DNA from 4 places in the Janthinobacterium sp. SUN206 genome. Region 4 is predicted to be linked to each of the others. Evidence: predicted binding sites of a transcription regulator. Region 4 holds the regulator's gene; each other region holds the start of a gene.
The links. Region 4 encodes LexA, which represses DNA repair genes until DNA is damaged. Its sites were predicted from a motif close to ACTGTATNNNNATACAGT; they were not measured.
Positions count from the first base shown of each region.

Region 1 (7,337 bases), on a different contig from region 4:
CGAGGCGGATGGCGCCGCGCGCGGGCAGCAGGGCGCCGCCCGCCAGCTTCAGCAGGGTTGTCTTGCCGGCGCCGTTCGCGCCGCGCAGCCAGGTGACGCCGGGGCCGAATTGCTGGTTGTAGCCCTGGAAGACGTTGTGTGTGGGGAAGTGAAAATCGAGGTGCTCGAGGTGCAGCACGGGAGTAGGCAGGTTCAATTCCATAGTTCGCTTCCGATGGCGCTCAAGGCAAGGATGGAGAAAACGACGAGGGCGACGCGCCCGCGCGGCGTCAGGCGGGGCAGGCCGACGATGGCCAGCAGGGCCGCGCTGGCGGTGAGGGCGTAGACGCCGGTCACGCGCCGCTGCAGGGCGGCGGGATCGATGCAATACAGCAAGATGCCAGCGCCCAGCAGCACGGCAAAGGCGGGGAGCAGGCTGGCGGCGCAGGCCAGGCGCGTCAAGGCCGTGCTGGCCAGGGGCCAGGCGTCCAATGCGGGGCGCAGCACGGCGATCTGCTCGCGCACGGCCTTGTCGCCCCGGTCCGTCACGATGACCAGGCTGGCGCTGGCCAGCAAACCGAGCAGCGGCGCGGGTACGAGCGGCGCGCGCAGCAGCCAGGCCAGCATGCTGGCGCCAGCCGTGGCCAGCAGCACGCTTTGCTGCAGGCCGATCACATTTTCATTGCGCCAGAACGGCAGCCAGAACAGCTGGCGCCACAGGAATATCGTGCGCCAGCGGGGCCGTTGCGGCACATACGCCGTCATCGTGGGGGCGCGCGCCCTGTGTGCGGGCCGCGGCGCGCGCAGGCGTTGCGCCACGATGCGCGCCGTCAGCAGCCACGCCAGCAGCCAGACGGCGAGGGTGGCGGCCATGCCGGGCGCGGCAACGGGGCGCAGCCAGGGAGGCGACTGCAGCAGCCATATGGTGGCCGAGACGGCATAGGCGAGGCCCAGCGGCAGCATCAGCAGGCCGGCGACGGCGATGTCGGCTTGCCAGCGCAGGTGGCGCGGCAAGGGCAGCTGGCGCAGCCACGCGGCGGTACTGGCCGGCAACAATCGCTTGCGCAGCAGCCAGGCGGGCAGGCATGTCAGCAGCATTTGCGCCGCCAGCAAGCTCAGGGCCGCTGGCCAGGGCAGGTTCATGGCGAGAAATCCCGGCAGGGCGATGACGCTGAGCAGGCCCAGCAGGACGGGACCGGCCAGGAACACGAGAATTTCCATGGAACTGGCCAGGCTGGCGGCAAATTGCAGCAAAGCATGATGGGCCAGGCGCAAGCGCAGGGCGAGGTAGGGGGAAAAGCTGCGGGGCAGGCGCATCAGGCAGGAGCGGCGGAGTCGGCAAGAGCACTGATTCTAGTGCATTTGCGCTCCCACAATGGGAAAAGCCCTTCGGTTCCAGGAACCAAAGGGCTTTTCTTTTATTGGCGGAGCGGACGGGACTCGAACCCGCGACCCCCGACGTGACAGGCCGGTATTCTAACCAACTGAACTACCACTCCAAGCTCGTATGATCTGTGTTGCTGATCCATGAAGCACTGGATAATTTTCTGTTTGGTGGTGGGTGCTGAGAGGCTCGAACTCCCGACCTACGCCTTGTAAGGGCGCCGCTCTACCAACTGAGCTAAGCACCCGCATACCCAGAAAACTATCCCGACGTTTGTCACCACGTCTGGAAGAGGCACTATTATAGGGGGCGCTTTCATGCTTGTGCAACTATTCTTGAGGGGGAATGGCAGTTTTTTTGCTGAAAAGCGCAAAAAAGTTCAGGCGAGGGGGGATGGACGTGTTTTTGGCTTCTGAAATGGGAAAAGCCCTTCGGTTCCAGGAACCAAAGGGCTTTTCTTTTATTGGCGGAGCGGACGGGACTCGAACCCGCGACCCCCGACGTGACAGGCCGGTATTCTAACCAACTGAACTACCACTCCAAGCTCGTATGATCTGTATTGCTGATCCATGAAGCACTGGACAGTTTTCTGATTTGGTGGGTGCTGAGAGGCTCGAACTCCCGACCTACGCCTTGTAAGGGCGCCGCTCTACCAACTGAGCTAAGCACCCGTTGCTTGTCTCAGAAAACCATCCCGACGTTTGTCACCACGTCTGGAAGAGGCGCTATTATAGGACGGGTAAAATCCTTGTGCAAGCGCTTTTTTCACATTATTGCCCGAATGCGGTTGGGAGCATCTGAAAAAAGTGCAGGGCAATGTAACGCTGCCATGGGCTTTTTCTCAGGGCTCCTATTCCGTGATGCCCCATTGCGACAGCATCCACGCCATATTGAACGCATTCTCGGCGATGGCGTTATAGCGGCCCGACGCGCCGCCGTGGCCGGCACCCATATTCGTTTTCAGCAGCAGGGGATTGCTGTCCGTTTTATACGCGCGCAGCTTGGCCACATATTTTGCCGGTTCCCAGTACATGACCTGGCTGTCGTTCAGGCCCGTCGTCACCAGCATGGCGGGATAGTTCTTGCGCGCAATGTTGTCGTACGGCGAGTAGCTGAGCATGTAGTCGTACGCGGCCTTCTGGTTCGGGTCGCCCCATTCCAGGTACTCGCCCGTCGTCAGGGGCAGGCTGGCGTCCATCATGGTGTTCATCACGTCGACAAACGGCACGGCCGCGTGCACGGCGTGGAACAGGTCGGGGCGCATGTTGACGACGGCGCCCATCAGCAAGCCGCCCGCGCTGCCACCCTGGATGATGAGGCGGTTCGGGCTGGTCCATTTTTCGCGCACCAGGTAGTCGGCGCTGTCGATGAAGTCATTGAAGGTGTTTTTCTTCTTCATCAGCATGCCGTCTTCATGCCAGGCTTCGCCCATGTCGGTGCCGCCGCGGATATGCGCTTGCGCATAGATGACGCCCCGTTCCAGCAGGCTGATGCGGCTGATGGAAAAAGTGGCTTCCGTGGAAATGCCGTAGGAGCCGTACGAGTACAGCAGCAGCGGCGCGGAACCGTCGAGCTTGACGCCTTTCTTGTAGACGACCCACAGCGGCACTTGCACGCCATCGCGCGCCTTCACCCACAAGCGCTGCGTGGTGTAGCGGCTGCTGTCGAAGCCGCCGACGATTTCCTGCTGTTTCAGCACCGTGCGCTTGCCGTCCTGCATGCTGACGTCGATGACGGTGGGTGGCGTGACGGGCGACTGGTAGGACATGCGAAATTGCGTGGCGGAAAATTCCGGCGTGCCGGCCGCCGTGGCCAGGTAGACGGGGTCGTCGAACTGCACCGCCTTCCAGTTCTTTTGCGCAAAATCAAAGATGCGGGCGCGGTTCAGGGCGCGTGCTTTTTCCATCACCACCAGGTAGCCCTGGAAAACGTCGATGGACTGGATCACGGCATCCTTGTTGTGCGGCACGACCGGCTTCCAGTGCTTCGGCTGCGGCGCGGAAAATGGCGCGCTGACGACACGGAAATTCTTCGCCCCCTTGTTGGTCAGAATATACAGCTGGCCGTCGCGGTGCTCGATGCCGTAGCGGTGGCCTTTTTCACGTTTCAGCACGGATTGGAACGTGCCTTGCGGCTTGCTCGTTGGCAGCAGCAGCACTTCGCTCGTGTCCGTGCTGCCCGAGGTGAGCACGAAGAATTGCTTGTCGCGCGTGCGGCCCACGTTGATGGCGAACTGCTCCACAGGCTCGTGGTAGACCTGTTGCGGCGCACCGCCCAGGGCCAGGCGGAACAAGCGGTCCGAGCGCTTGGTGGTGGCATCTTCCTGCGCCAGCATCAGGGTGGCGTTATCCGCCGCCCAGGCCAGCGATGTCACGCGCGGCATGCTGTCGCCCAGCAACTTGCCCGTTTTCAAATCCTTGACGTGCAGCTCGTACTGGCGGAAACCCGTCGTGTCGGTGGTGTAGGCCAGCAACTGTTCATTCGGGCTGACGCTGAAGGCGCGCACGGCAAAGAATTTGTGGCCTTCGGCCAATTGATTCTGATCCAGCAAGACTTCCTCTGCCGCCTGCGCATCATAGGCGCCGCTGGCGCCGACGGGGCGGCGGCAGTGAATCGGGTATTGCTTGCCCGCTTCCATGCGTGTGTAATAGTAGAAATTGCCCTGGCGCGCAGGCACGGACAAGTCCACTTCCTGCATGCGTCCCTTGACTTCCGCCGTTACCTTGTCGGCCAGCGGCTGGATCGGCGCCGTGACGGCTGCCGTGTAGGCGTTTTCCGCATTCAGGTAGTCGATCACGGCAGGATCGGCTTTCTTTTGCAGCCAGCGGTAGTCGTCCGTCACGACCGTGCCGTGGCGCGTTTCCTGCCAGGCTGTCTTGGCGGCGACGGGAGCGACGGCCGTGGTGGTGGTGGTGGTGTCGGCGGCCAGCGCGGATGGCGCCAGCGTGGACAGTAGCAGGGCCGGCAGGATGGATGACCAGACGGACCGGCGGCGCGAAGCATGATGTGCTGTGGACAAGGCAACTCCTTTGAATAGTTGTGTCAGGATTGTAATCTTGCTATTGAGAAAAGCAACCGCTGATCGTCGCCATCGGGTCCCGTGCGTTTCAACTTGCATCCGCGGTCATTTCCGGTAATACTGTATGCATACACAGTATCTTGCCGCAATGAAGGCAAGCCGATCCGCCGCGAGGTGTTTTTTGATTTCATCTGCCCCCACACTTGCCGAAGCACCCGCCGCGCGCCGCTGGATCGCCCACCTGGACATGGACGCCTTCTTCGCCTCCGTGGAACTGTTGAAATATCCGGAATTGCGCGGCGAAGCCGTCGTCATCGGCGGCGGGCGCCTGCAGCAGCCCGTGCTGCAGATTGACGGCACGCGGCAGTTTGCGCGCATGCGCGATTACGTGGGGCGCGGCGTCGTCACCACGTCGACCTACGCGGCGCGCGCGTTTGGCGTGTTTTCCGCCATGGGCATCATGAAGGCGGCCAGGCTGGCGCCCGACAGCATCCTGCTGCCGGCCGATTTCGAGGCCTACCGCGAGTATTCGGCCCGCTTCAAGCAAGCCGTGGCCCAGTTGTGCCCCATCATCCAGAACGTGGGCATCGATGAAATCTATGTCGACCTGACGGAACACGGCGAGCAGGCGCCGGCCATGGCAGCGCGCCTGAAGGCGGCCGTGTTCGAGGCGACGGGCCTGTCGTGCTCGATTGGCCTGGCGCCCAACAAATTGCTGGCGAAAATCTGTTCCGACCTGGAAAAACCCGACGGACTCACCATTTTGTCGCCCGAGGATATCGCCACGCGCGTGTGGCCCTTGCCGGCGAAAAAGATCAACGGCATCGGCCCGAAGGCGACGGCCAAGCTGGAAGCCCTGGGCATCATCACCATCGGCGAGCTGGCGCAAGCCGACCTGGCCATGCTGCGCACGCAGTTTGGCGACCTGTACACGGGCTGGCTGCGCCAGGCGGCGCTGGGCATCGACGAGCGGCCCGTGCAGACGAGCCGGGAAACCAAGTCCGTCAGCCGCGAAACGACGTTCGAGCGCGACTTGCAGGTGGTGCGCGACCGCGCCACGCTGTCGGAAAAGCTGGAAAGCCTGTGCACGCGGGTGGCGGGCGACCTGGATAAACAGTCGCTGGCGGGGCGTACGGTGGGCATCAAGCTGCGTTTCGAGGATTTCAGCACCGTCACGCGCGACATCACCTTGCCCAGCGCCACGGCGGACGCCGCCGCCATCCTGCGGGCCAGCCGCGATTGCTTGCGGCGCGTGCCATTTGAAAAGAAAATCCGCCTGCTGGGCGTGCGCATCTCGACCTTGTCCGATCCGGCCATCGTGATGCGGCAGGCGCCGGCCCAGGCGGAACTGTTTCCCGCCCTGTAGCGGCATTCCCCACGCATCAACAACACCGCGCCAGTCCGCGCTTTTGACGGCATTCCCGTGTCGAAAGTGTAGAATGGCGTTCCCCTGGCACTACTGAAACAAACGGAAGACAAAAACTATGTGGTTCAAGAATCTTCAGATTTACCGCCTGCCCGCACCATGGGCCTATACGCCAGAACAACTGGAAGAGGCCTTGTCCTCGAACAAATTTACGCCGGCGACCAGCATGGATCTGATGCGCCAGGGCTGGGATACGCCACGCCCGAACGGCGGCCTGGTCCACGTGGTCAACAAACAGATGCTGATCTTGCTGGGCACGGAAAAGAAACTGTTGCCAGCCACCGTCATCAACCAGGTGGCCAAGGCCCGCGCTGCCGAGATGGAAGAAGCGCAAGGCTTTGCACCAGGCAAGAAAGCCATGAAGGAATTGAAGGAACGCGTGGCCGACGAGCTGTTGCCGCGCGCCTTCAGCATCCGCAGCAATGTCTGGACGTGGATCGACCCCGTCAATGGCTGGCTGGTGGTCGATGCCGCCAGCCCGGCAAAGGCCGATGAAGTCATCAAGCTGCTGCTCAAGGCCGTGGATAAATTGCCGCTGGAAAGCCTGCGCGTGCAGCGCTCGCCCGTGGCGGTGATGACGGAATGGCTGCAGGCGGACGATGCGCCGGCCGGCTTCACGGTCGACATGGATACGGAATTGCGCGCCACGGGCGAGAGCAAGGCCACCGTGCGCTACGTGCGCCACACCCTGGAAGCGGACGACGTGCGCCGCCACATCGCGGCCGGCAAGCAGTGCACGCGCCTGGCCATGACGTGGAACGACAAGATTTCGTTCGTGCTGACGGAATCGCTGGCCATCAAGAGCGTCAAGCCGCTGGACGTGATCAAGGAAACGGAATCGAGCACGAAGAACGATGAAGAGCGTTTCGACGGCGACGTGATGCTGATGACGGGCGAGTTGAGCAAGCTGATGGCCGACGTGGTCGAAGCCCTGGGCGGCGAAGCGACTGCATAAGCGCAGTCATGCCGGTACGAAAAAGGAGCTGCGGCTCCTTTTTTTTCGCCTGTGGATTGCGAAAAGATAAAAAAAGCGCCTTGCACGGTGAAGTGCAAGGCGCTTTCGGACAAGCTAATTCACAACGTCAAATTAGAACTTGTAGTTGCCGGTGATGTAGAACGAACGCATCATTGGATCGGCGTAGCGTGGGTCGAAACCAACCTGGTGGCCCGACGAAGCGCGCAGCGACAGCGGCGGTGCACGGTCGAACAGGTTTTTGATGCCTGCGCGGATCGTGGTTTGCTTGTCAAAGGCGAAACGTGCTTGCCAGTCGAACGTCGTGTACGACGGTACTTGCAGGCGGAAGTCGTCTATTTTGGTTTTGGTGTCCTCGTTGTACACGCTTGCTGCCGCATCGGTGTAGCCGTTACGGTAGTTGACCGTTACCGTGTTGCTCAGGCGGCCTGTATCCAGGGTCGTCGTCAGCTTCATCAGGTTGCGGAACGTGACTTCGTTGGTGTCGCCGAAGAAGTTCATGTTGCTGGTGAACACGTTGTTGCTGCCTGCTTTGGTGTAGTTCGCGTGCAACATG
Region 1 is NZ_JAPWIB010000007.1:126,405-133,741, forward strand. It holds gene O3300_RS27775 (ATP-binding cassette domain-containing protein) at 1-202, opposite strand, end outside; gene O3300_RS27780 (hypothetical protein) at 193-1,296, opposite strand; tRNA gene O3300_RS27785 (tRNA-Asp) at 1,402-1,478, opposite strand; tRNA gene O3300_RS27790 (tRNA-Val) at 1,535-1,610, opposite strand; tRNA gene O3300_RS27795 (tRNA-Asp) at 1,828-1,904, opposite strand; tRNA gene O3300_RS27800 (tRNA-Val) at 1,959-2,034, opposite strand; gene O3300_RS27805 (S9 family peptidase) at 2,214-4,382, opposite strand; gene dinB (DNA polymerase IV) at 4,564-5,748, shown strand; gene O3300_RS27815 (recombination-associated protein RdgC) at 5,867-6,763, shown strand; gene O3300_RS27820 (TonB-dependent receptor) at 6,896-7,337, opposite strand, start outside.
Region 1: a site for LexA is predicted at 4,502-4,519, ahead of dinB (DNA polymerase IV). Genes of this name have one in related genera too.

Region 2 (7,337 bases), on a different contig from region 4:
CCGCTACCGTCGACATTGCTGCCGAGAATGCGGTAAAAGCGTTCGAACACGTGCGCCCGCTCCGCCTGCGGTATGCCGGGGCCCGTATCTTCCACTTCCAGGATGGCCAGTTCCAGGGTGCTGCGCACGCGCACCGTGACGCTGCCGCCAGCCGGCGTGTAGCGCAAGGCATTGTCGATCAGGTTGCTCAGCAGCTCGCGCAGCATCATGGCATTGCCGGAAATCAAGATCGAATACGCGGGCTGTTCGAAGCCCAGGTCGATATGCTGGGCAAACGAGGCTTGCACCCAGTCTTGCACCACGCCGCGCGCCAGTTCGCTCAACTCGATCGGTTCGAACGCCGTGCCCGCCTGCGGCTGGTTTTCCGCGCGCGCCAGGGCCAGCAACTGGTTGACCAGGCGCGTGGCCGCTTCCGAACTTTTCGCCAGTTGCAGCAGCGAGCGGTGGATTTCGTCGTGGTCGGTCTGGCGCAGGGCCAGCTCCGATTGCATGCGCATGCCGGCCAGCGGCGTTTTCATCTGGTGCGCGGCATCGGCGATGAAGCGCTTCTGCATGTCGATCGACAGCGACAGCCGCGCCAGCATCTCGTTGAGCGAACCGACCAGCGGCGTGATTTCTTCGGGCACCTGGCCCGATTCGATGGGCGATAGATCGTCGGGCGGGCGGGCGCGTATGCGTTCCTGCAATTGCGCCAGCGGCGACAGGCCGCGCGCCAGGGCAAACCAGACCAGGGCCAGGATCACGGGCAGGATGATGAACTGCGGCAAAATCACGCCCTTGATGATTTCATTGGCCAGCTGGGCGCGCTTTTCCAGGGTTTCCGCCACTTGCACCAGCGCGCGGCTGGGTTCATCGTCGTTGCCGGAAGGAATGTCGAGATAGCTGAACGCCACACGCACGGGCGTGCCGTGGATGGTGTCGTTGCGAAACAGCACCATGCCGCTGCGGTATTTGTCGGGGTCTTGCGGCGGCGGCAGATCGCGGTCGCCGTTCAGGTATTCGCCGCGCGGGCCCACCACCAGGTAATACAGGGTGTCGACATCGTCGCCGCGCAGGAAGTCGCGGCCCTTGCCGTTTTTGTCCGGCACGTGGCGCAGCATCGCGCCATCGGCTTGCTTGACCTGTTGCGTCAGCACCGTCACGCTGTCTTCCAGCGCATGGTCGAACGGTTGATTGGCGATGCTCTTGGCCACCAGATAGGTGATGGCGATGCTCATCGGCCACAGCAGCAGCAAGGGCGCCAGCATCCAGTCGAGGATTTCGCCGAACAGCGAATGCTCGATGGTGTCATCCTGCTCCGTGGTGGGCGGCTCGAACCAGTCGTCGTCGTCCGCCTCGTCCGCTGGCGCCTCGCGCGCCTTCACTTGCTGGCGGGTCCGCTGGCCGGGCTTGCCGACTCGCCCGCTTCGGCGTTCAGGCGCGCCGCTTCCGAGTATTTTTCCAGGCAATAGCCGAGGCCGCGCACGGTGGCGATGCGCACGCCGCCCACTTCGATCTTCTTGCGCAAGCGGTGGACATACACTTCGATGGCGTTGTTCGACACTTCTTCGCCCCATTCGCACAGGTGGTCGACCAGTTGCTCTTTTGAAACGAGGCGGCCCGTGCGGCCCAGCAGGATTTCCAGCAAGCCCAGTTCGCGCGCCGACAGGTCGAGCATCTGGTCGTTGATGTAGGCGCTGCGCCCCACCTGGTCGTAGCTGAGGGGGCCGTGCTTGATGATGGTGGCGCCGCCGCCGGCGCCGCGGCGCGTCAGGGCGCGCACTCTTGCCTCCAGTTCCGACAAGGCGAACGGCTTGGCCATATAATCGTCGGCACCGAGGTCGAGGCCATTCACGCGTTGCTCGATGGAATCGGCGGCCGTCAGGATCAGCACGGGCAGCAGCGAGGCGCGCGCGCGCAGGCGGCGCAGCACTTCCAGCCCGGACATCTTGGGCAAGCCCAGGTCGAGGATCAGCAAGTCGAATTCCTGGGTGGACAGGGCCGTATCGGCCTCTTGCCCGGTCTTGACGTAGTCGATCGCATAACCGGACTGGCGCAGCGAGCGGGTCAGGCCATCGGCCAGCACGCTGTCATCTTCGGCAAGTAAAATACGCATGGTGCACTTCCTATGCTTGCGACGGTAGAAGCTTGTATTGTGTTTCATTTTCCGCAAGGTGGCGAATTTTTGTGAAAAACAGGGTTGTATTGATCTGTTTCAAAACAAATCCACGTTCCGCTTGCATTGATCACTGTTTTTTTATACAGTACTGTCTGTGTAAAGAATTTAACCCACTGGCGCTATCGCAGGCCGACCGATTCACGTGAATCGTCGACTGTAGAACGGCTGAAAGAACATATGGACGATAAAAAAGCTGTAGTACCCGCATCGGAAAAAGCCAAGGCGCTCGCCGCCGCACTGGCGCAGATCGAGAAGCAGTTTGGCAAAGGTTCGGTCATGCGCATGGATGCCAGCGCACCGATCGAAGAAGTGCAAGTCGTGTCGACCGGTTCGCTCGGCCTCGATATCGCGCTGGGCGTGGGCGGCTTGCCGCGCGGCCGCGTGGTGGAGATCTACGGTCCTGAATCGTCGGGTAAAACCACCCTGACCCTGCAAACCATTGCTGAAATGCAAAAACTGGGCGGCACCTGCGCCTTTATCGATGCCGAGCACGCGCTCGACGTCGGTTACGCGCAAAAGCTGGGCGTGAACCTGCATGAACTGCTGATCTCGCAACCGGATACGGGCGAGCAGGCGCTGGAAATCTGCGACGCCCTCGTGCGTTCGGGCAGCGTCGACCTCGTCGTCATCGACTCCGTGGCCGCACTGACGCCACGCGCCGAGATCGAAGGCGACATGGGCGATTCCCTGCCGGGCTTGCAAGCCCGTTTGATGTCGCAAGCCCTGCGCAAGCTGACCGGCTCCATCAACCGCACGAATACCCTGGTCATCTTCATCAACCAGATCCGCATGAAGATCGGCGTGATGTTCGGCAGCCCGGAAACGACCACCGGCGGCAATGCGCTGAAATTCTACGCCTCCGTGCGCCTGGATATCCGCCGCACCGGCTCGATCAAGTCCGGCGATGAAGTGATCGGCAACGAAACCAAGGTCAAGGTCGTCAAGAACAAGATCGCGCCACCGTTCAAGGAAGCGCACTTCGACATCCTGTACGGCGCCGGCACCTCGCGCGAAGGCGAAATCCTGGATCTGGGTTCGGATGCCAAGATCGTGGAAAAATCCGGTTCGTGGTACAGCTACAACGGCGAACGCATCGGCCAGGGCAAGGACAACGCCCGCGCCTTCCTGCAAGAGCGTCCGGCGCTGGCCCGCGAGATCGAAAACAAGGTCCGCGCTTCGCTGGGCGTGCGCGAACTGCCGCCGCTGGCTGCTGAAAAGCCGGAAAAAGCGGATAAGGCTGCCGACAAGGCTGCCAAGGCTGCGGAAGCCAAGGCCGCCGAGTAAGCGACAGTGGCGGGGCCCGCCTGGCTCGCCGGCGGCAGCTTGCCGCACAAAAAAGTTCTACAATGATTGCCGCCCTGCGCCTGTGCGCCTGGCGGCAATTGTGTTTTCAGTCCGGTGTGGTAAAGATGGGATACGGGTATGGCAGCGGTACAACTGAGCCTGAAGGGCAGGGCGCTACGCTTTCTGTCGATGCGCGAACACAGCCGCATGGAATTGCGGCGCAAGCTGCAGCGCCATGCGCAGGAGAGCGACGATGTGGAAGCCTTGCTCGACAGCCTGGAGCAAGCCAACTGGCTGTCGCAGGAGCGTTTTTCCGAGTCGCTGATCCACCGCCGCTCGGCCCGTTTCGGCAATAGCCGCATCATGGCGGAATTGCAAAGCCATGGCATTGGGGGCGAGGCGCTGCAGGAACTCAAGGCGGGCCTGGCCGAAGGGGAAGTGGCGCGCGCCTGCGAAGTGTGGCGCCGCAAATTTGGTGCAGTGGCGCAGGATGCCGAGCAGCGCAACAAGCAGATGCGCTTTCTGATGCAGCGCGGCTTTTCCCAGCGCGCTGTGCAGGTGGCGTTGAAGGGACTCGAGCCCGACGAGGACTAAGGCCGTCGTGCGCGCACTGGCGCTCCCGTATGCCGCCAGACAAGGTCGCTTTGCCGCTCCTGCCGTCTGCTTTGCGCCCTGGCCATGACGCGGCCGTCGCGCCGCGCGGCCGTGAACTGCGCTTTCAAATGCCCTCTGTTCGCGCTACTGGGCGCCCGCGATATCGGGTATTCTGGCGCTCGAACCCGGTGCGCTGCGTGCACCGCCACTGATCGAGACAGGAAGCGCAATGAGCAACTGGAATGCCGGCTATATGGCCGAGGTCGCCTATACCTATGGCTATTACGAAGAATTGAATCCCCTGCGCCTGCGCCTGCCCCTGCTGGCCGCCGGCCTGGTCCTGCCTGCCAATGGCACGGCTTGCGAACTGGGCTTCGGCCAGGGCGTCAGTGCCAACTTCCATGCTGCGGCGTCCGCCACGCGCTGGTATGGCAATGATTTCAATCCGGCCCAGGCGGCCTATGCCCAGGAACTGGCCAGCGCCGCTGGCGCCGGGGCGCAGTTCACGGACGAATCGTTCGAACAGTTTTGCCGCCGCGATGATTTGCCCGATTTCGATTTCATTTGCCTGCACGGCATCTGGAGCTGGATTTCGGCGGAAAACCGTGTATTGATCGTGGACTTCCTGCAGCGCAAGCTGAAAGTGGGCGGCGTCGCCTACCTCAGCTACAACACCCAGCCTGGCTGGGCCGCCATGATGCCGATGCGCGACTTGCTGACGGAGCATAGCCGTGTCATGGGGGCGCCGGGGCAAGGCGTGCTGGCGCGTATCGACGGCGCCATCGATTTCGTCGACAGGATGATCGCCACGAAGCCGCGCTATCTCGAGGCCAATCCCCTGCTGGCCGACCGCTTCGAGAAGCTGAAATCGTTTGAACGTCATTATGTTGCACACGAGTATTTCAATGCGGACTGGCAGCCGATGGCTTTTTCCCAGGTGGCTGCCATGTTGAGTGAAGCCAAGCTGGAGTTCGCCGCTTCCGCCACCTACACCGAGCATGTCGACATGCTCAATCTGACGGCCGAGCACCAGCAATTCCTGGCCGAGATTCCTGATCCCATCTTCCGCGAAACGACGCGGGCTTTTCTGATCAACCAGCAATTTCGCAGGGATTACTGGATCAAGGGTGCACGCACGCTGACGCCGTTCGCCCAGGCCACGGCCTTGCGGGCCGTGCGCGTGATGCTGGCGGTGCCGCGCGATACGGTGGTGTTGAGCGTGCATGGCGTGCTGGGCGATGCCGATATGGATGAGCGCGTGTATGGGCCCGTGCTCGATGCGCTTGCCGATCACCGTGTGCGCACGATCGGGGAACTGGAGCAGCAATTGGCTGGCACGGAAGCCAGCCTGGCCGCCTTGTTGCAGATCATGCTGATTCTGATCAGCAAGGGCAGTGTCTACGCCGTCCAGGACGATGCCGACATTGCCGTGGCAAGGCCGCAGACGGCGCGCCTGAATGCGTATTTGCTGGAGCAGGCGCTGGCAAGGTCCGACCTGTACAGCCTTGCCAGCCCGATGACGGGCGGCGGCGTGTTTGTACCGCATTTACAACAGCTGTTCCTGTGGGCGAAAATGCAAGGATGGCAAGAGCCGCAGGACTGGGTGCGCGAGACATGGCCCGTGCTGATACGCCTGAAGCAGTTGCTGTCGAAGGATGGGCAGCCCTTGCTGACGGAGGAAGAGAACCTGGCCGAGCTGTGGGAGCATGCCCGCCATTTTGCCGAGCGTACCTTGCCGGTTTTGCGCGCGCTGGGCGTGACCGACTGAGGCACGGTGTTGGCGTGTCCGCGCCATGCCGCAAGTTATGCGAATCGCGAATGATCGTCATTGATCTTGCGATTTGCATCAATAATCGCAGGCAGGCGAGCAGACCGGTGAAAAATTATGTTGCGGCGCAACCAGCGCCCAGTGTGCTACACTTTTAGGGTTTTTGCGGCGCCGCAGGTGCGGTTGCTGTTCGTAGAAGCTGCGAACAGAGTGCTTTAGGCACATGGCTGCTTACTAAATTATGGCCGCGCAAGCGGCATCGGTCTTATGCCCCTGTCAACTCCCGTATCCCGGCGCGCCCTCCGGCACTCCCGCGTTATCGACGTCCAAGCGTATGTGCGCGACGACGGCCTGTGGGATATTGACGCCCGTATCACCGATATCAAAAGCTATGACGCGACCCTGGCCTCCGGCCCCCGTCCCGCCGGCTCCCCCCTGCATGACCTCCACTTACGCATTACCGTCGATCGCGAACTGACCATCGTCGAGGCCGAAGCCGCCTCCGATGCCGTGCCCTATCCCGGTTTTTGCGATACCATCGGCCCCGCTTACAGAGCGCTGATCGGTCTGAATTTATTGAAGAATTTCCGCCGCGACTTGAAACAGCGCCTGGCGGGAATCGCCGGCTGTACCCATTTGACCGAACTGGCGCAAGTCTTGCCGACTGCGACGGTTCAGGCATTTGCCGGCGATGTCTGGTCGACCCGTGACGGTGCGAATGCTGACTTGTCGCATGAAAAGCCGTTTCAACTCGACAAATGCCACGCCCTGCGCACCGATGGCGGGGCGGTTGCACAGTATTACCCGCGCTGGGTAGCCAAAGCGTGACCCCGGCGCTCTGTTTTTCCTGTTTTTTTTGCACCACTAACCGTATTTTTACACATCAGTATCAGAAGGGAAGCCAGCATGAAAATCCATGAGTATCAAGCCAAAGAAATCCTCCGGCAATTCGGAGTGACGGTACCACGCGGTATTCCGTGCATGTCCGTCGAAGAAGCCGTCAAGGCTGCGGAAACCCTGGGCGGCCCGGTGTGGGTTGTCAAGGCGCAGATCCACGCAGGTGGCCGCGGCAAGGGCGGCGGCGTGAAAGTGGCAAAATCGATGGAACAGGTCAAGGAATACGCTGACCAGATCATGGGCATGCAGCTGATCACGCATCAGACCAGCGCCGAAGGCCAGAAAGTCAACCGCCTGCTGGTGGAAGAAGGCGCCGACATCAAGCAAGAACTGTACGTTTCGCTGGTCACCGACCGCGTCACCCAGAAAATCGTCCTGATGGCATCGTCCGAAGGCGGCATGGACATCGAAGAAGTGGCCGAGAGCCACCCAGAGAAGATCCACCACGTCACCATCGAGCCGAGCGTTGGCCTGACCGATGCCCAGGCAGACGACATCGCGACCAAAATCGGCGTGCCTGCCGGTTCCATCGTCGACGCCCGCGTCAACCTGCAAGGCCTGTACAAAGCATACTGGGAAACCGATTGCTCGCTGGCCGAAATCAACCCGCTGATCGTCACCGGCAGCGGCAAAGTC
Region 2 is NZ_JAPWIB010000004.1:344,132-351,468, reverse strand. It holds gene O3300_RS22235 (sensor histidine kinase) at 1-1,364, opposite strand, end outside; gene O3300_RS22230 (response regulator transcription factor) at 1,361-2,095, opposite strand; gene recA (recombinase RecA) at 2,336-3,442, shown strand; gene recX (recombination regulator RecX) at 3,581-4,036, shown strand; gene O3300_RS22215 (class I SAM-dependent methyltransferase) at 4,266-5,804, shown strand; gene O3300_RS22210 (DUF2889 domain-containing protein) at 6,072-6,632, shown strand; gene sucC (ADP-forming succinate--CoA ligase subunit beta) at 6,711-7,337, shown strand, end outside.
Region 2: a site for LexA is predicted at 2,228-2,245, ahead of recA (recombinase RecA). Genes of this name have one in related genera too.

Region 3 (7,337 bases), on a different contig from region 4:
ACGGCGTGTTCCCACTGCTCGAACAGGTCTGTATCGAGCTTGCAGGCCAGCATCTCGCTGTGCTGCCAGCGTATCGCGTGCAGCAGTTCGCGCAGCTGCAGCGTGAATTTTTGGTCGAACAGCTGGCGCGCGTAGGCGCTGGGCGGCTGCTGCGACATGATGCAGTCCAGGCCGGGGTAGCTGTCGCGGTTGTCGCTGAAATGGGCGAACGAGCGGTCTGCCCGGTAGCGCTGCACGGCGCCGCGCACCAGGTCCGCATGGCTGCGCGCCAGGTAGGAAAAGTCGCGGTCCCAGCCCAGCTGCTCGAACAGGGCCTGGCGCAGCGCCAGGTCATAGCCGGTGCTGGCGCAATAGCGCAGCGCACACAGGTCGAATTCCTCGCGTACGTCGAGGTTCAGCATGGCGTCGTCCTGCAGCATGCCGGCCAGCACGTCGCCGACATCCGCATGCCGCGTCAGCACCAGGCAGCCTTGCCACAGGTTGGCCGCTTCCTGCGCCGGGTCGATGGCGACCACGCCCCATTGCTCCGGCGGCGGTGCGGGCTCCTGGGCAATGATGCCCCACAGTTCCGCAGGTGCTTCCTGCGCTTCCTGCACCGCCTCGTCGATGACGCCCCACAGGTCTACCGGTTCCATGGGCGGCGCTTCTGGCGCTTCCGCCGCTGCCGCTTCGGCCGCTGGCGGTTCCGGAAATTCCTCGGCAAACAGGTGCGCATGGCGCAGCGCGTATTCATATGCTTCGCGCAGTTCCTGGAAGGCAGCCGGATCGTCTTCGGGACGCGTCACCTTCAGGCGCTTCGCATACGCGCGCTTGAGGGCGCGCTCGTCGCCCGTCGGCTCCGTGTCCAGGATATCCCACAGGCTGCGCTGCCCGTTGTGCATGCCGCCGTCCATTTACAGGAAGCTCTCGCTCTCGACCTGGCGCAACACCTCGTCGAGCGCCTGGCGCGCCTTGCGGATGGTGCTCGGGTCCTGCGTTTCCAGCGCCGCCTGGAAATTGGCCGTGTGCGCCGCCAGGTACTGGCGCACGTCGCCCAGCGACTGTTCGTACAATCGGTCGGCGCGCGTGACCAGGGTGCGGTTTTCCATCTGTTCGCGCGGGTGGATCTTCAGGTCGGCCAGTTCCGCAAAGCGCTGCTCGATCTGTTCCGGCGTCATCACGCCCGCATTGTCGCTGATGACCATCTTGTGCTTTTCCTGCGTGGCCAGCACCGTCACTTCCGCTTCCAGCACGCCGCTGACGTCATAGGTGAAGCGCACGTCGATGCCGATCTCGCCCGCCTTTTTTGCGGGAATCGGGAAGTTGATCTTGCCGAGGAAGACGTTGTCGGCCACCAGGCGCGACTCGCCCTGGAAGATCGCCACGTTGATTTCCTTCTGGTTGTCGTAGATGGTGGTGATGTTTTCCGTGCGCGAGACAGGCACCACGGAATTGCGCTCGATGATGGGCAGGTAATGCCCGCCTTCATACTGGTTCGCGCCGACCTGGCGCGAAATCGAAATGCCCAGCGAGTACGGAGCCACGTCCGTCATCACCACTTCATCGAGGGCAGAGTCGCGCATCTTGAGGCCTGCCTGCACGGCGGCGCCCAGTGCCACGGCTTCGTCCGGGTCCAGGTGGATGGCGGGGAAGCGGCCGAACATGCGCGAGACGAGTTTACGCACCAGCGGCATGCGCGTGGCGCCGCCGGCCAGCACCACTTCATTCAATTCCGCGGCGCGGATGGTGGCGTCGCGCAGCGCCCGTTCCACGGGCAGACGCAGGCGGGCCAGCAGCGGTTCGCACAGCTGCGCCAGCTTGTCTTCGTTGATCTCCCAGCTGTATTCCTTGTCCTGGTAGCGCGTGGCCATGCGCACGGACGGCTGTTCCGACAGCAGGCGCTTGACGCGCTCGGCTTCATCGCGCAGCAGCTGCTGCTGGCGCGGGTCGAACAGGCGGCTGCCGGCGGCGTCGCGCAAGCCGCTACCTTCCAGAAAGGCGTCGACCAGCACGGTGACGAAGTCTTCGCCGCCCAGAAAATTGTCGCCGGCCGAGGCGCGCACTTCCATCACGCCTTCGAATAGCTCTAGGATCGACACGTCAAACGTGCCGCCGCCCAGGTCGAAGATGAGGAATTTGCTTTCCTGTTCCTTGTCGCGGATGCCGTAGGCCAGCGCGGCGGCCGTCGGCTCGTTGAGCAGGCGTTCTACACGCAAGCCCGCCAGTTGTCCCGCGATGCGCGTGGCCTTGCGCTGTGCATCGCTGAAATACGCGGGAACCGTAATGATGGCTTCCTCGACCTTGTGCCCCAAAAAGGCTTCGGCATCTTCCTTCAGCGCGCGCAGCACCATCGACGATAGTTCCTCCGGACGGAATTGCTGCGTGCCGAGGGTGATCTTCTTTTCGCTGCCCATGTAGCGCTTGAAGACGGCTGCCGTCAGCTGCGGGTGCGTCTGCAGGCGCTCGCGCGCGGCGCGGCCCACCAGCACGGTGCCGTCGTCATCGATGCTCACGCACGACGGCGTCAGGTGTTCACCAAGCGCATTCGGGATGATGGAAGCCTTGCCGTCGCGCCAGATGGCGACCAGGCTGTTGGTGGTGCCCAGGTCGATGCCGATGATCATCAGATATCCGCCTCCGCTTCATTGCCGTGTTCTTCGATCCAGGCGCGGCGTCCAGCTGCTTCGCCTTTGCCCATCAACATATTGAAGCGGGAGGCCGAGGCCATGTGGTCTACTTCACCGAGCGTGACGGGCAGCAGGCGGCGCGTGTCCGGGTTCATCGTCGTTTCCCACAGCTGCTCGGCGTTCATCTCGCCCAGGCCCTTGAAGCGCGAGATCGACCAGGCGCCCTGTTTCACGCCTTCCTTGCGCAGCTTGTCCTCGATGGCGAGCAGTTCGCCGTCGTCGAGCGCATAGATCTTTTGCATCGGCTTCTTGCCGCGCGCGGGCGCATCCACGCGGTACAACGGCGGGCGGGCGATGCAGATGTGGCCCTTGTTGATCAGCGCCGGGAAGTGCTTGAAGAAGAGCGTCAGCAGTAGTACCTGGATGTGCGAGCCATCCACGTCCGCATCGGACAGGATGCAAATCTTGCCATAGCGCAGGCCGGACAAATCGGGCGTGTCGCCCACGCTGTGCGGATCGACGCCGATGGCCACGGCGATATCGTGGATTTCGTTATTCGCGAACAGGCGGTCGCGGTCCGTTTCCCACGAGTTCAACACCTTGCCGCGCAGGGGCAGAATCGCCTGGAATTCCTTGTCGCGGCCCATCTTGGCCGAGCCGCCCGCCGAGTCGCCCTCGACGAGGAACAGTTCATTGCGCGTGATGTCCGACGATTCGCAGTCGGTCAGCTTGCCCGGCAAGACGGCCACGCCCGAGGATTTTTTCTTTTCCACTTTTTGCAGCGAGCGCTGGCGCGATTGCGCCTGCTTGATCACCAGCTCGGCCAGCTTCTTGCCGTAGTCGACGTGCTGGTTCAGCCACAGTTCCAGCGGCGGCTTGGTGAAGGTCGAGACGAGGCGCACGGCGTCGCGCGAGTTCAGGCGCTCCTTGATTTGGCCCTGGAATTGCGGGTCCAGCACCTTCGCCGACAGCACGAAGGAAGCGCGCGCAAACACGTCTTCCGGCAGCAATTTGACGCCTTTCGGCAGCAGCGAGTGCATTTCGACGAAGTTTTTGACGGCGCCGAACAGGCCGTCGCGCAAGCCCGATTCGTGCGTGCCGCCATTCGAGGTGGGGATCAGGTTGACGTACGATTCGCGCACGATGGCGCCTTCTTCCGTCCACGCCACGACCCAGGCCGCGCCTTCGCCTTCGGCAAAGCCTTCCGAGTCCGGGCCCGCATACTGCGCGCCTTCGAACAGGGGAATCAGGGTTTCGCCATTCGATACCTGCGCCAGCGTTTCGGTCAGGTAGCCGCGCAAGCCTTCCGCGTACTGCCAGGTTTGCGTATCGCCCGTTTTCGCGTTGGTGAGGGTGACGGTGACGCCCGGCAGCAGCACGGCTTTCGAGCGCAGCAGGCGTTGCAGCTCGGTTTGCGAGATGTTCGGCGAATCAAAGTATTTGGCATCGGGCCAGGCGGTGACGCGCGTGCCTGACTTCTTGCCGTCGCGCGGGGCGGGGCGGGAGCTCAGGGGCTCGATCACGTCGCCGTTGGCAAACACCATATGGTGCAAGCCGTTGCCGTCGCTTTCCTTGCGCCAGACGGTGATTTCCAGGCGCGTCGACAGCGCATTGGTGACGGACACGCCGACGCCATGCAAGCCGCCCGAGAACGCATAGGCGCCGCCAGAACCCTTGTCGAACTTGCCGCCCGCGTGCAGCCGCGTAAACACGATTTCCACCGTCGGGACGCCTTCTTCCGGGTGCAGGCCGACGGGAATGCCGCGGCCATTGTCTTCGACGGTGATGCTGCCATCCGTGTTTTGCGTCACGGCGATATGCGTGCAGTGACCGCCCAGCGCCTCGTCGGAGGCATTGTCGATCACTTCCTGAATGATGTGCAGCGGATTTTCAGTGCGGGTGTACATCCCCGGGCGCTGCTTGACGGGTTCCAGTCCTTTCAGGACACGGATGGATGATTCGCTGTAGTCGGATGCTGGTTTTTTAGTGGCCATACGTGTTCAAGCTAAGTAAAGACAGTGGTTGGAACGCCAGGCCAGGGCACTGCGGGGCACAGTGACAGCGGCGGCGATAACTGTATGAATATACAGTATATCCCGTCCAGCGTCACTGGGGGAGGGCAGTGCGGCAGGCTTGGCGTCCTTGTGCGGACGCTCGCGCATTCTATCTTGTCCCGCGAGCAATAGCGCTACTCCAAGGCAACAACAGTGCGCCGCGTGCGTGGTTTGGCGCCCATTGTGAAGGATTTTATGCGGTAAAGCGCCCGTTTTTACATCTTGTTTACAGCTGCCTCCCCAGTCTTTACGAATTTTTTAGACCCTTTTGGCTAATCTGCTCACTATCAAAACAAACCTGAATGAGGGTGGGAATGGATCTCGTGTATCTCGGCTTGATTGCCGTGTTTTTCGTCGTGGCGGCCGGCTTTGCCGTCGCCTGCGACAAATTAGGGAGCGTCAAATGAACGCGTTTTATGTGCTGGGCGCCGTCGTGTCGGCTGGCCTGCTCGTGTACCTGCTGGTCGCGCTGCTGAAGGCGGAGGAACTGTGATGACGACGCAATCGATATTGTTATTGGTGGCCTTCCTGGCCGTGCTGCTGGCCGCCGGCTATCCGCTGGGCCTGTACATGGCCAGGGTGGCTGGCGATGGCCCCGTGCGCGGCCTGGGCTGGCTGCAAAAGCTGGAAAACCTGCTGTACCGCTGGTCCGGCCTGCCCGCCGACAAGGCCATGGGCTGGAAAAGCTATGCCATCGCCCTGATTGTCTTCAATACCGTGGGCGCCGTCTTCGTCTACGGCCTGCAGCGCCTGCAGGGCTTCTTGCCCTTGAATCCCCAGGGTCTCGGCGCCGTCAGCCCCGATTCCTCGTTCAATACCACCGTCAGTTTCGTCGCCAATACCAACTGGCAGGGCTACGGCGGCGAACAGACCATGAGCTACCTGACCCAGATGCTGGGCATGGCATGCCAGAACTTCTTTTCGGCGGCCACCGGCATCGCCGTGATCTTCGCGCTGGTGCGCGGCTTCGCCTCGCGCTCGGGCAAATCGATCGGCAATTTCTGGGTCGACCTGGTGCGCTCGACTCTGTATATCCTGCTGCCGCTGTCCCTGGCCCTGTCCGTCGTCTTCATGGGCGAAGGCATGATCCAGAATTTTTCCGCCTACAAGGAAGTGACCCTGCTCGACCACGTGGCGTATGAAACGCCGAAAGTGACGGCCGACGGCCAGCCCGTGCTGGATGCCGCCGGCAAGCCCGTGATGGAAGCGCAAGTGGCGGCCACGCAGACGATCGCCATGGGCCCTGTCGCGTCGCAGGAGTCGATCAAGCTGCTGGGCACGAATGGCGGCGGCTTCTTCAATGCCAATTCCTCGCACCCGTATGAAAACCCCACCGTGCTGTCGAACTTCCTGCAGATGCTGGCCATCTTCATCATCCCCGCCGGCCTGTGCTTCACCTTTGGCCGCATGGTGGGCGACATGCGCCAGGGCTGGGCCGTGCTGGCCGCCATGACCTTGATCTTTGTCGTCATGACGGCCGGCGTGATGAGCGCCGAGCAGCAAGCCAATCCCGCCTTGCAAGGCCTGGGCCTGGACCAGCAGGCCAGCAGCCTGCAATCGGGTGGCAATATGGAAGGCAAGGAAACGCGCTTCGGCATCAGCTCCTCGACCCTGTTCGCGGCGGTGACGACGGCCGCATCGTGCGGCGCCGTCAATTCCATGCACGACTCCTACATGCCCCTGGGCGGCATGGTGCCGCTGCTGCTGATGCAGTTCGGTGAAGTGATCTTCGGCGGCGTGGGCACGGGCCTGTACGGCATGCTGATGTTCGCCATCCTGGCCGTCTTCATCGCCGGCCTGATGATAGGCCGCACGCCTGAATACCTGGGCAAAAAAATCCAGGCCTATGAAATGAAGATGGTGTCGCTGGCCATCCTGATTACGCCAGCCCTCGTATTGACGGGCACGGCGATCGCCGTGATGGTCGAACCGGGCAAGATCGGCGTGGCCAATCCGGGCGCGCACGGCTTCTCGGAAATCCTCTACGCCTTCACGTCGGCGGCCAACAACAACGGCAGCGCGTTTGCCGGCCTGTCCGCGAACACGCCGTTCTACAACGTGATGCTGGCGATCGCCATGTGGTTCGGCCGCTTCGGCGTGATCGTGCCCGTGCTGGCGGTGGCCGGTTCGCTGGCGGCCAAGCAGCGCCTGTCGGCCAATGCCGGCACCATGCCCACGCACGGCCCCATGTTCATCGGCTTGCTGATCGGCGTTGTCGTGCTTGTCGGCGTTTTGAATTACGTTCCCGCGCTGGCCCTGGGCCCGATCGTCGAACACCTGCAACTTTTCATCAAATAAGAGGCTACCATGTCACGCACAAGCCTGACCTTGTTCGATTCCGCACTGATCGGCCCCGCCGTCGTCGACGCGTTCAAAAAACTCGACCCCCGCACGCAGTGGCGCAGCCCCGTGATGTTCGTCGTCTACGTGGGCAGCATCATCACGACCCTGCTGGCCATCCAGGCCCTGAATGGCCAGGGTGAAGCGCCATTCGGCTTCATCGTCGCCGTCGCCGTGTGGCTGTGGTTTACCGTGCTGTTCGCGAACTTCGCCGAGGCGCTGGCCGAAGGCCGCAGCAAGGCGCAGGCGGCGTCCCTGCGCGCCCTCAAGCAAACGGTGATGGCAAAGAAAATGCAAACGCCGAAGTACGGCACTTCCTGGCTGCCCACTCCGGCCA
Region 3 is NZ_JAPWIB010000004.1:141,630-148,966, reverse strand. It holds gene O3300_RS21315 (J domain-containing protein) at 1-881, opposite strand, end outside; gene O3300_RS21310 (molecular chaperone HscC) at 894-2,603, opposite strand; gene O3300_RS21305 (DNA topoisomerase IV subunit B) at 2,603-4,600, opposite strand; gene kdpF (K(+)-transporting ATPase subunit F) at 5,064-5,153, shown strand; gene kdpA (potassium-transporting ATPase subunit KdpA) at 5,153-6,958, shown strand; gene kdpB (potassium-transporting ATPase subunit KdpB) at 6,968-7,337, shown strand, end outside.
Region 3: a site for LexA is predicted at 4,680-4,697, ahead of O3300_RS21305 (DNA topoisomerase IV subunit B). Genes of this name have one in related genera too.

Region 4 (7,337 bases):
GTGCGAGGACGATCAACAGGCCTAGCACGTAGATGCTGATTTGTATGGTCATTGTAGTTTCTTTTCTGATTCTGGTTCAGGACAGGCCCAACGCTTACGCGTTTTCGACGATGATGCCTTCGATAATATTGGACACATCTTCGCAACGGTCGGTCACGGTTTCCAGAATTTCGTAGATCGCTTTCAGCTTGATCAGGTTGCGCACGTCCGGCTCGTCGCGGAACAGCTTGGACATGGCGGCGCGCATCACGTGGTCGGCGTCCGATTCCAGGCGGTCGATCTCTTCGCAGATGGCGACGATCTTGCGCGAGTTATCCATGTTGTGCAGCATGGCGACGGCGTCGCGCACTTTTTCGGTACAGGCCAGTACCAGTTCGGCCAGGCGCTTGGCTTCCGGCGTGACGGCCTTCAGGTCGTACAGCGAGACGGTTTGCGCCGCATCTTCCAGCAAGTCGAGGATGTCGTCCTGGCGCGTGATCAGCTGATGGATGTCATCGCGGTCGATCGGCGTGATAAAGGTCTTGTGCAGCATTTCCACGGTGGCGTAGGTGACTTTGTCCGCCTGTTTCTCGATGCTTTCGATCGCATGCACGCGGTTTTCCAGGTCATCGAAATTGGTCATCAGGCCGAGCATCTCTTTGGCGCCCTTGACGCACAATTCCGCGTGCTGGTTAAACAATTCAAAAAACTTGCCCTCAGTGGGCATCAAGCGTCCAAACATGTCATTCTCCGTTAAGCATTGAGTCGTGTTATTTACTACAGAAAGCCGCCCCTTTTGATGAAGGGGCGGCCAATGGAATATCAGTGCTGCTGTGTTAGTCGCCTTGGTAAAGCGCCAGGCCACCACTGTAATTGCCAAATTTGGTGTACTGCCCCATGAAGGTGAGGCGGATGCTGCCGATTGGACCGTTACGTTGTTTACCGATGATGATTTCGGCCGTTCCCTTGTCCGGCGAGTCGGGGTTATACACCTCGTCGCGGTAAATGAACAGGATCACGTCGGCATCCTGCTCAATAGCGCCCGATTCACGCAAGTCGGACATGACAGGACGTTTGTTCGGGCGTTGCTCCAGCGAGCGGTTCAGCTGGGACAGCGCAATCACGGGGCAACCGAGTTCTTTCGCCAGGCCTTTCAAGCCCCGTGAAATCTCGGAAATCTCCGTGGCGCGGTTGTCGCCCGGCGTATTGGCCGACATCAGCTGCAAGTAATCGACGATGATCAGGCCCAGCTTGCCGCATTGACGCGACAGACGGCGCGAGCGGGCGCGCAACTCGATGGAATTCAAGGCCGGCGTTTCATCGATGTACAACTGCGCGTCGTTCATCTTCTGGATCGCATTCGTCAGGCGCGGCCAGTCTTCGTCGTTCAGGCGGCCCGTGCGCAGGCGGTGCTGGTCGAGCTGTCCGACGGAGCCCAGCATACGCATGGCCAGCTGGGCGCCGCCCATCTCCATCGAGAACACGGCCACGGGCAGGCCGCTGTCGATGGCCACGTTTTCGCCGATGTTGACGGAAAACGCCGTCTTGCCCATCGAAGGACGTCCCGCCACGATCACCAGGTCGCCCGGCTGCAGACCCGAGGTCATGCGGTCGAGGTCGATGAAACCGGTGGGCACGCCCGTGATTTCACTCTGGTTGTCGCGGCTGTACAGTTCGTCGATGCGTTCGACCACCTGCGTCAGCAGGGGCTGGATGGCGGTCCAGCCCTGGGCGCCGCGCGCGCCTTCTTCGGCGATGGCGAAAATCTTCGATTCGGCCTCGTCAAGCATCTGCTTGACTTCCTTGCCCTGCGGGCTGAAGGCCGTGCCGGAGATGTCGTCGGCGACGGTAATGAGTTTACGCAGCACGCCGCGGTCGCGCACGATCTCCGCGTAGCGCCGGATGTTCGCGGCCGATGGCGTGTTTTGCGCCATGGCGTTCAGGTAAGCGAGTCCGCCCACATCATCGGCCTTGCCGAGCTGGGTCAGGGTTTCAAAAACAGTAATGACATCGGCTGGCTTGGAAGCGTTAACCATCTTGACGATTTGCTCGAAGATGATGCGATGGTCATAGCGATAGAAATCCTCCGCATGCATGAAGTCGGCGATGCGGTCATATGCGGCATTGTCGCGCAGCAGACCACCGATAACGGATTGTTCTGCTTCGATCGAATGCGGCGGAATACGGAGGGAATCCAGTTGCGGATCAGAGGGGGCGTTCATGGCGCGAATTATACCCGCTTCGGCGTGCTGGCAAAAATAAAGGGCTGAAATTGAGCGAAAAAAAGGCCACAAAAAAGCCGGGCGAACCCGGCTTTTCATAGTGCGGCAACGCTTGCGGGCCAGGCCCGCAGACGATTACGCGTTCGCGTCTGGAACGACAGCGATAACAACTTCCACAACCACGTCGGTATGCAGAGCAACCGAAACGTTGTGCTCGCCAACGATCTTCAGCGGGCCGGTAGGCATGCGGATTTGTGCTTTTTCAACAGCAAAACCTTGCTTGGTCAGCGCTTCAGCGATGTCGAAGTTGGTGACGGAACCGAACAGACGGCCATCCACACCAGCTTTTTGAGCAACTTGAACGGTCAGGCCGCTCAGTTTTTCGCCCTGGGCTTGCGATGCGGCCAGTTTAGCGGCAGCAGCTTTTTCCAGTTCGGCGCGCTTGACTTCGAATTCAGCCACAGCGGTTGCCGTAGCACGACGTGCCAGGCGTTGCGGGATCAGGAAGTTACGTGCGTAACCGTCTTTGACTTTGACGACTTCGCCGAGGTTACCGACGTTAACAACTTTTTCTAACAGAATGATTTGCATAGTTCTTCTCCAGGAATATCTGACCGATTAAGCGTGGTGCAGATCGGTGTATGGCAGCAGCGCGAGGAAGCGAGCGCGCTTGATTGCGGTGTCAACTTGGCGCTGGTAGTGCGCTTTGGTACCGGTCAGGCGTGCTGGCATGATCTTGCCGTTTTCTTGGACGAAGTCTTTCAGCGTGTCGACGTCTTTGTAGTCGACTTGCTCAACGTGAGCTGCGGTGAAGCGGCAGAACTTCTTGCGTTTGAACAACGGGTTTTGCTGTTTGCGTTTTTCTTTAAGCTTGAGCTTATTTTTGTCGAACTTTTTACCGAATGCCATGTCAGGCTCCTGTATCTAAAATGCGCTAGTCAGAATTGACTGCACTAAAATCAATGATGTGAAACACCAAACTCTTGCTGTTGCGGCTCTTCCTGGCCAGGAAACCCGTGAACTGATACACCCCGCCCAAGCTTGCCTGACTGAACCGGCCTGAGATTTCGCCAGCGGCTAGCGCGGCAACATCAAACTCGGTCAAACGGGCAATCCCTGCTTCCATCTGCTGCGAACTGTGTTGCAATACTGCATTCACAATCGGCAGCCCTGCCGGGGTATAGCGCAATATTTCGCGCTCGGCAATGATGGCGGTTACTTGTAGCTGGTTCAGCGCACGATCCTGGTCAAGAATTAAGCTGCTGCGGCTGGAGCGGCTGCTGGTGCTTCGGTGCGGTGGCTTTTGGCCGCGTCTTCGCGTTGTACCGATTTCATCATCGGCGAAGGAGCTGTTTCAGCTTTCTTCATTTTAACGGTCAGGTGACGCAACACGGCATCATTGAATTTGAATGCTGTTTCCAACTCGACCAGGGTCTCGTTGTCGCATTCGATGTTCAGGCAGATGTAGTGTGCTTTAGGCAGCTTTTGGATCGAGTAAGCCATTTGACGGCGGCCCCAATCTTCCACGCGGTGAACCGAACCGCCGCGGGTGGTTACGCTGGCTTTGTAGCGTTCGATCATCGCGGGCACTTGCTCGCTTTGGTCCGGATGGACGATAAAGACTATTTCATAATGACGCATGCAAACTCCTTCAGGTCGGATTGATAATCGCCCACCCCGGCGTCAAGACGGGTGTGGGAAGGTCAGCCGAAGATTATAACCGCCTTTTGCAAACGTTTCAATCATTCCTTCCACATGGGCCCGAAAAGCCCGCGCGCCGCCGTGCTTTCCGTCCATGGACAAGTATTTCTTGCGAAATTCGCCCAAAACACGGAAATCCCCTTGCATAGTGAACGATACTGTACAAAAATACAGACTGTTCATATAGACAGCATTTTAGTATGCACCCACCGCTCATGATCAAGCTGACAGCACGACAAGAACAAATCCTGAACCTGATCAAGGACGCGATTGAAAACACGGGCTTTCCTCCCACCCGTGCCGAAATCGCCAATGAACTGGGTTTCAAATCGGCCAACGCGGCCGAAGAGCATTTGCAGGCCCTGGCCCGCAAGGGCGCGATCGAGATTTCTCCCGGCACCTCGCGCGGCATCCGCCTGATCGGCGCCGCCGCCGAAGCGCTGCCGTCGAAGGTGCCGGCAGCGCTGCTGATGTCGCTGCCGCTGATCGGCCGGGTAGCGGCCGGTTCGCCCATCCTGGCGCAGGAAAACCTGGAAGCGAGCTACAACGTCGATCCGGCCCTGTTTTCGGCCAAGCCTGACTTCCTGCTGAAGGTGCGCGGCTGGTCCATGCGCGACGCCGGCATCATGGATGGCGATTTATTGGCCGTCAAGAAAGTCGACAGCGCCAAGAATGGCCAGATCGTCGTGGCCCGCATCGGCGACGAAGTCACCGTCAAGCGCTACAAGAAGACGGGTTCCGTCATCGAATTGCTGCCGGAAAATCCGGACTTCAAGGTGATTACCGTGTCGCCGGAAGATGAGTTTGCATTGGAAGGTTTGGCCGTCGGACTCATGCGCAGTTGGCATTAAGAGGGAAAGCGCTTGCAGCATACCTGCGAGCGCTTAATTCCCATCCCATTGAGCACATCGGCAAGACTGACTTATTTGCTTGGCAAAGGACTGGTCACCCATTGCGGCGTGTTCGCGGTACGTGAGCGATTCAATTCACTCATTTCATTTTCTGTCTGAATTTTTTTATTCTCCGCCAAGAGATACGCCTCTGTTTTGGAGTGCCACTCATCGCGCTGCGCCAAGATATTTTTTGCCAGCTCACGCCCTTCGGCACTCACCCGCGCATAGGCTGCATCCATGCGCAGCTTGGCCTTTTCAAATTCCTGCTCATTCATCAACGATTCAATATCAGAAGGAATGGCTTTGCCAGGCGGCAAAGAAGCATTCAAATTACTGACGAAGCTGTTATAGCACGCCATCCAGGCATCAACACTATCGGCCACATCTCTGATTTGACGCTTGGTTTGGGAGAATGCAGGAATCACCGGGGTAACGCACTTGACCTTACTCAAGGCAACATCCTCGCCGGCATATGAGTTGACATAGTAATCAATGTCACCTTTTCGCGCGACACGGTTAGCCATAAGGGCAAGCGCGGCTTCGGCATTCTTGTTGCCCGCCTTGGATGCCTGCCCAAACCATTGTCCGGCTTGCGCGGCATCGACAGCCACTCCTTCACCATACAAATACATCTCGCCCAAATGAAATTGAGCCTCGGCATTCCCAGCCTGAGCCAGTTTCTTGTACAAATCCAAGGCTTGCGGGTAAGCCTTGGATTGCAGGAATTTATTCGCATCCGTCAGGTCATCAGCATAGACAGCGCAAGAAAACAATAAAAAAACACTAAATACAATTTTTTTCATTCCCACTCTCCGATTGAGAAAAAGACACATATGCTTTAATTACACTTAAATGTAATCTTTTTCTCAAAAAAGTGAAACCTTATTCTTCTTCCAATGCGTGCCTGAAGTCTTCCAGCAGATCCACCTCATCCTCGATACCCACCGACACACGGATCAGCGACTCGGCGATGCCCATGCTGGCGCGCCGCTCGGCACCCATCTCGTAGAAAATCGTGTGGGCGACGGGAATGACGAGGGTGCGCGTGTCGCCAAGGTTACTGGCGGGAATGGCAAGATTGAGACGATTGAGGAAATCGAAGCAGTCGATGCCATCTTTCAATTCAAAGCTGAACAGCGAGCCATAGCTGCGGAACAAGTCCGTCGCCAGCGCATGCTGCGGGTGCGACGCCAGGCCCGGGTAATGCACGGCCGCCACTCTCGGATCGGCGGCCAGCATGGTCGCCAGCGCCAGCGCGTTCGAACAGGTGCGGTCCATGCGCAAGGCCATGGTTTCCGCCCCGACGGCGATATGGTGCGCCGCTTCCGGCCCCAAAGAGGCGCCGAAGTCGCGCAAGGCCTTGGCGCGGATTTGCGCGATGCCCCACTGTGCGGGCGCCGCCTTCTTGTAATTCTCGAAGATGTTCGGATACTGCGTCCAGTCGAACACGCCCGTATCCGTCAAGCTGCCGCCCAGCGCATTGCCGTGGCCGCCGATGGATTTCGTCAAGGCATTGACCACCAGGCCCGCGCCCACGGCTTTCGGACGGAACAGGTATGGCGTCGTCATCGTATTGTCGACGATGTACAGGATGCCCTTCTCGCGGCACAAGTCACCGATCTTCTTCAGGTCGGCGATCTGCGTGCGCGGATTGGCAATAGTTTCCACGAAAACAATCCGCGTGGCCGGCGTGATGGCGGCCGCCACATTGGCCACGTCGGTGGCGTCGACGAACGACACGCCGATGCCCTGCCCCGTCACCGTTTGCCACAGGCTGTTGGTGTTGCCAAACAAAAAGGCCGACGACACGACATGGTCGCCCGCGCGCAGCAAGGATTGCACCACGGCGCCGATGGCGCCCATGCCGGTGGCGAAGCACAGGGTGGCCACGCCGTCTTCCATCTTGTTGACCTTGTCTTCCAGCGCGGAAACGGTCGGGTTGCCCTGGCGGCCATAGCGGAAACCCGGCTCCTTGCCCTGGAACACGGAAGCGAGCTGGCGCGCATCGGCGTAACCAAAGGCAACGGAAGTGTGCACGGGCTTGTGCAGGGAGCCATGTTCAATGCCCTTGCGGCGGTCGTTATGCAGGATGGTGGTGGTAAAGCCGTAGTTTTTTTTATCGTTCATGATCGCAGAGAAAAAAATGCCCGGCATCGGCCGGGCAGCTTACTTATGCTTCTGTTGTCGCCAGGTTCAGGTTCAGCTGGGAACGCGGCGTATCTTCGGGCGCTGCCGCCTTCGGATGGTGACGCGCATATTCCAGGCGGTCCAGGTATTCCTGTGACACGTCGCCCGTCACGTACACGCCATCGAAGCACGAAGCCTCGAAGTTGGTCAGGGCCGGGTTGACGTCGGCGATGGCCTGTTTCAGCGCGCCGATATCCTGGTACACGAGGTAGTCGGCCGTGATTTCGCGGCACACTTCTTCCGTCGTGCGGCCGTAGGCGATCAGTTCGTCGCGCGTCGGCATGTCGATGCCGTACACGTTCGGGTAGATCACCGGTGGCGCGGCCGAGGCGAAGATGACCTTCGTCGCGCCCGC
Region 4 is NZ_JAPWIB010000001.1:2,197,211-2,204,547, forward strand. It holds gene O3300_RS09895 (inorganic phosphate transporter) at 1-52, opposite strand, end outside; gene O3300_RS09900 (DUF47 domain-containing protein) at 95-721, opposite strand; gene O3300_RS09905 (replicative DNA helicase) at 816-2,201, opposite strand; gene rplI (50S ribosomal protein L9) at 2,337-2,792, opposite strand; gene rpsR (30S ribosomal protein S18) at 2,820-3,110, opposite strand; gene priB (primosomal replication protein N) at 3,136-3,435, opposite strand; gene rpsF (30S ribosomal protein S6) at 3,456-3,842, opposite strand; gene O3300_RS09930 (hypothetical protein) at 3,885-4,085, opposite strand; gene lexA (transcriptional repressor LexA) at 4,118-4,753, shown strand; gene O3300_RS09940 (tetratricopeptide repeat protein) at 4,825-5,598, opposite strand; gene O3300_RS09945 (cystathionine gamma-synthase family protein) at 5,678-6,922, opposite strand; gene purF (amidophosphoribosyltransferase) at 6,966-7,337, opposite strand, start outside.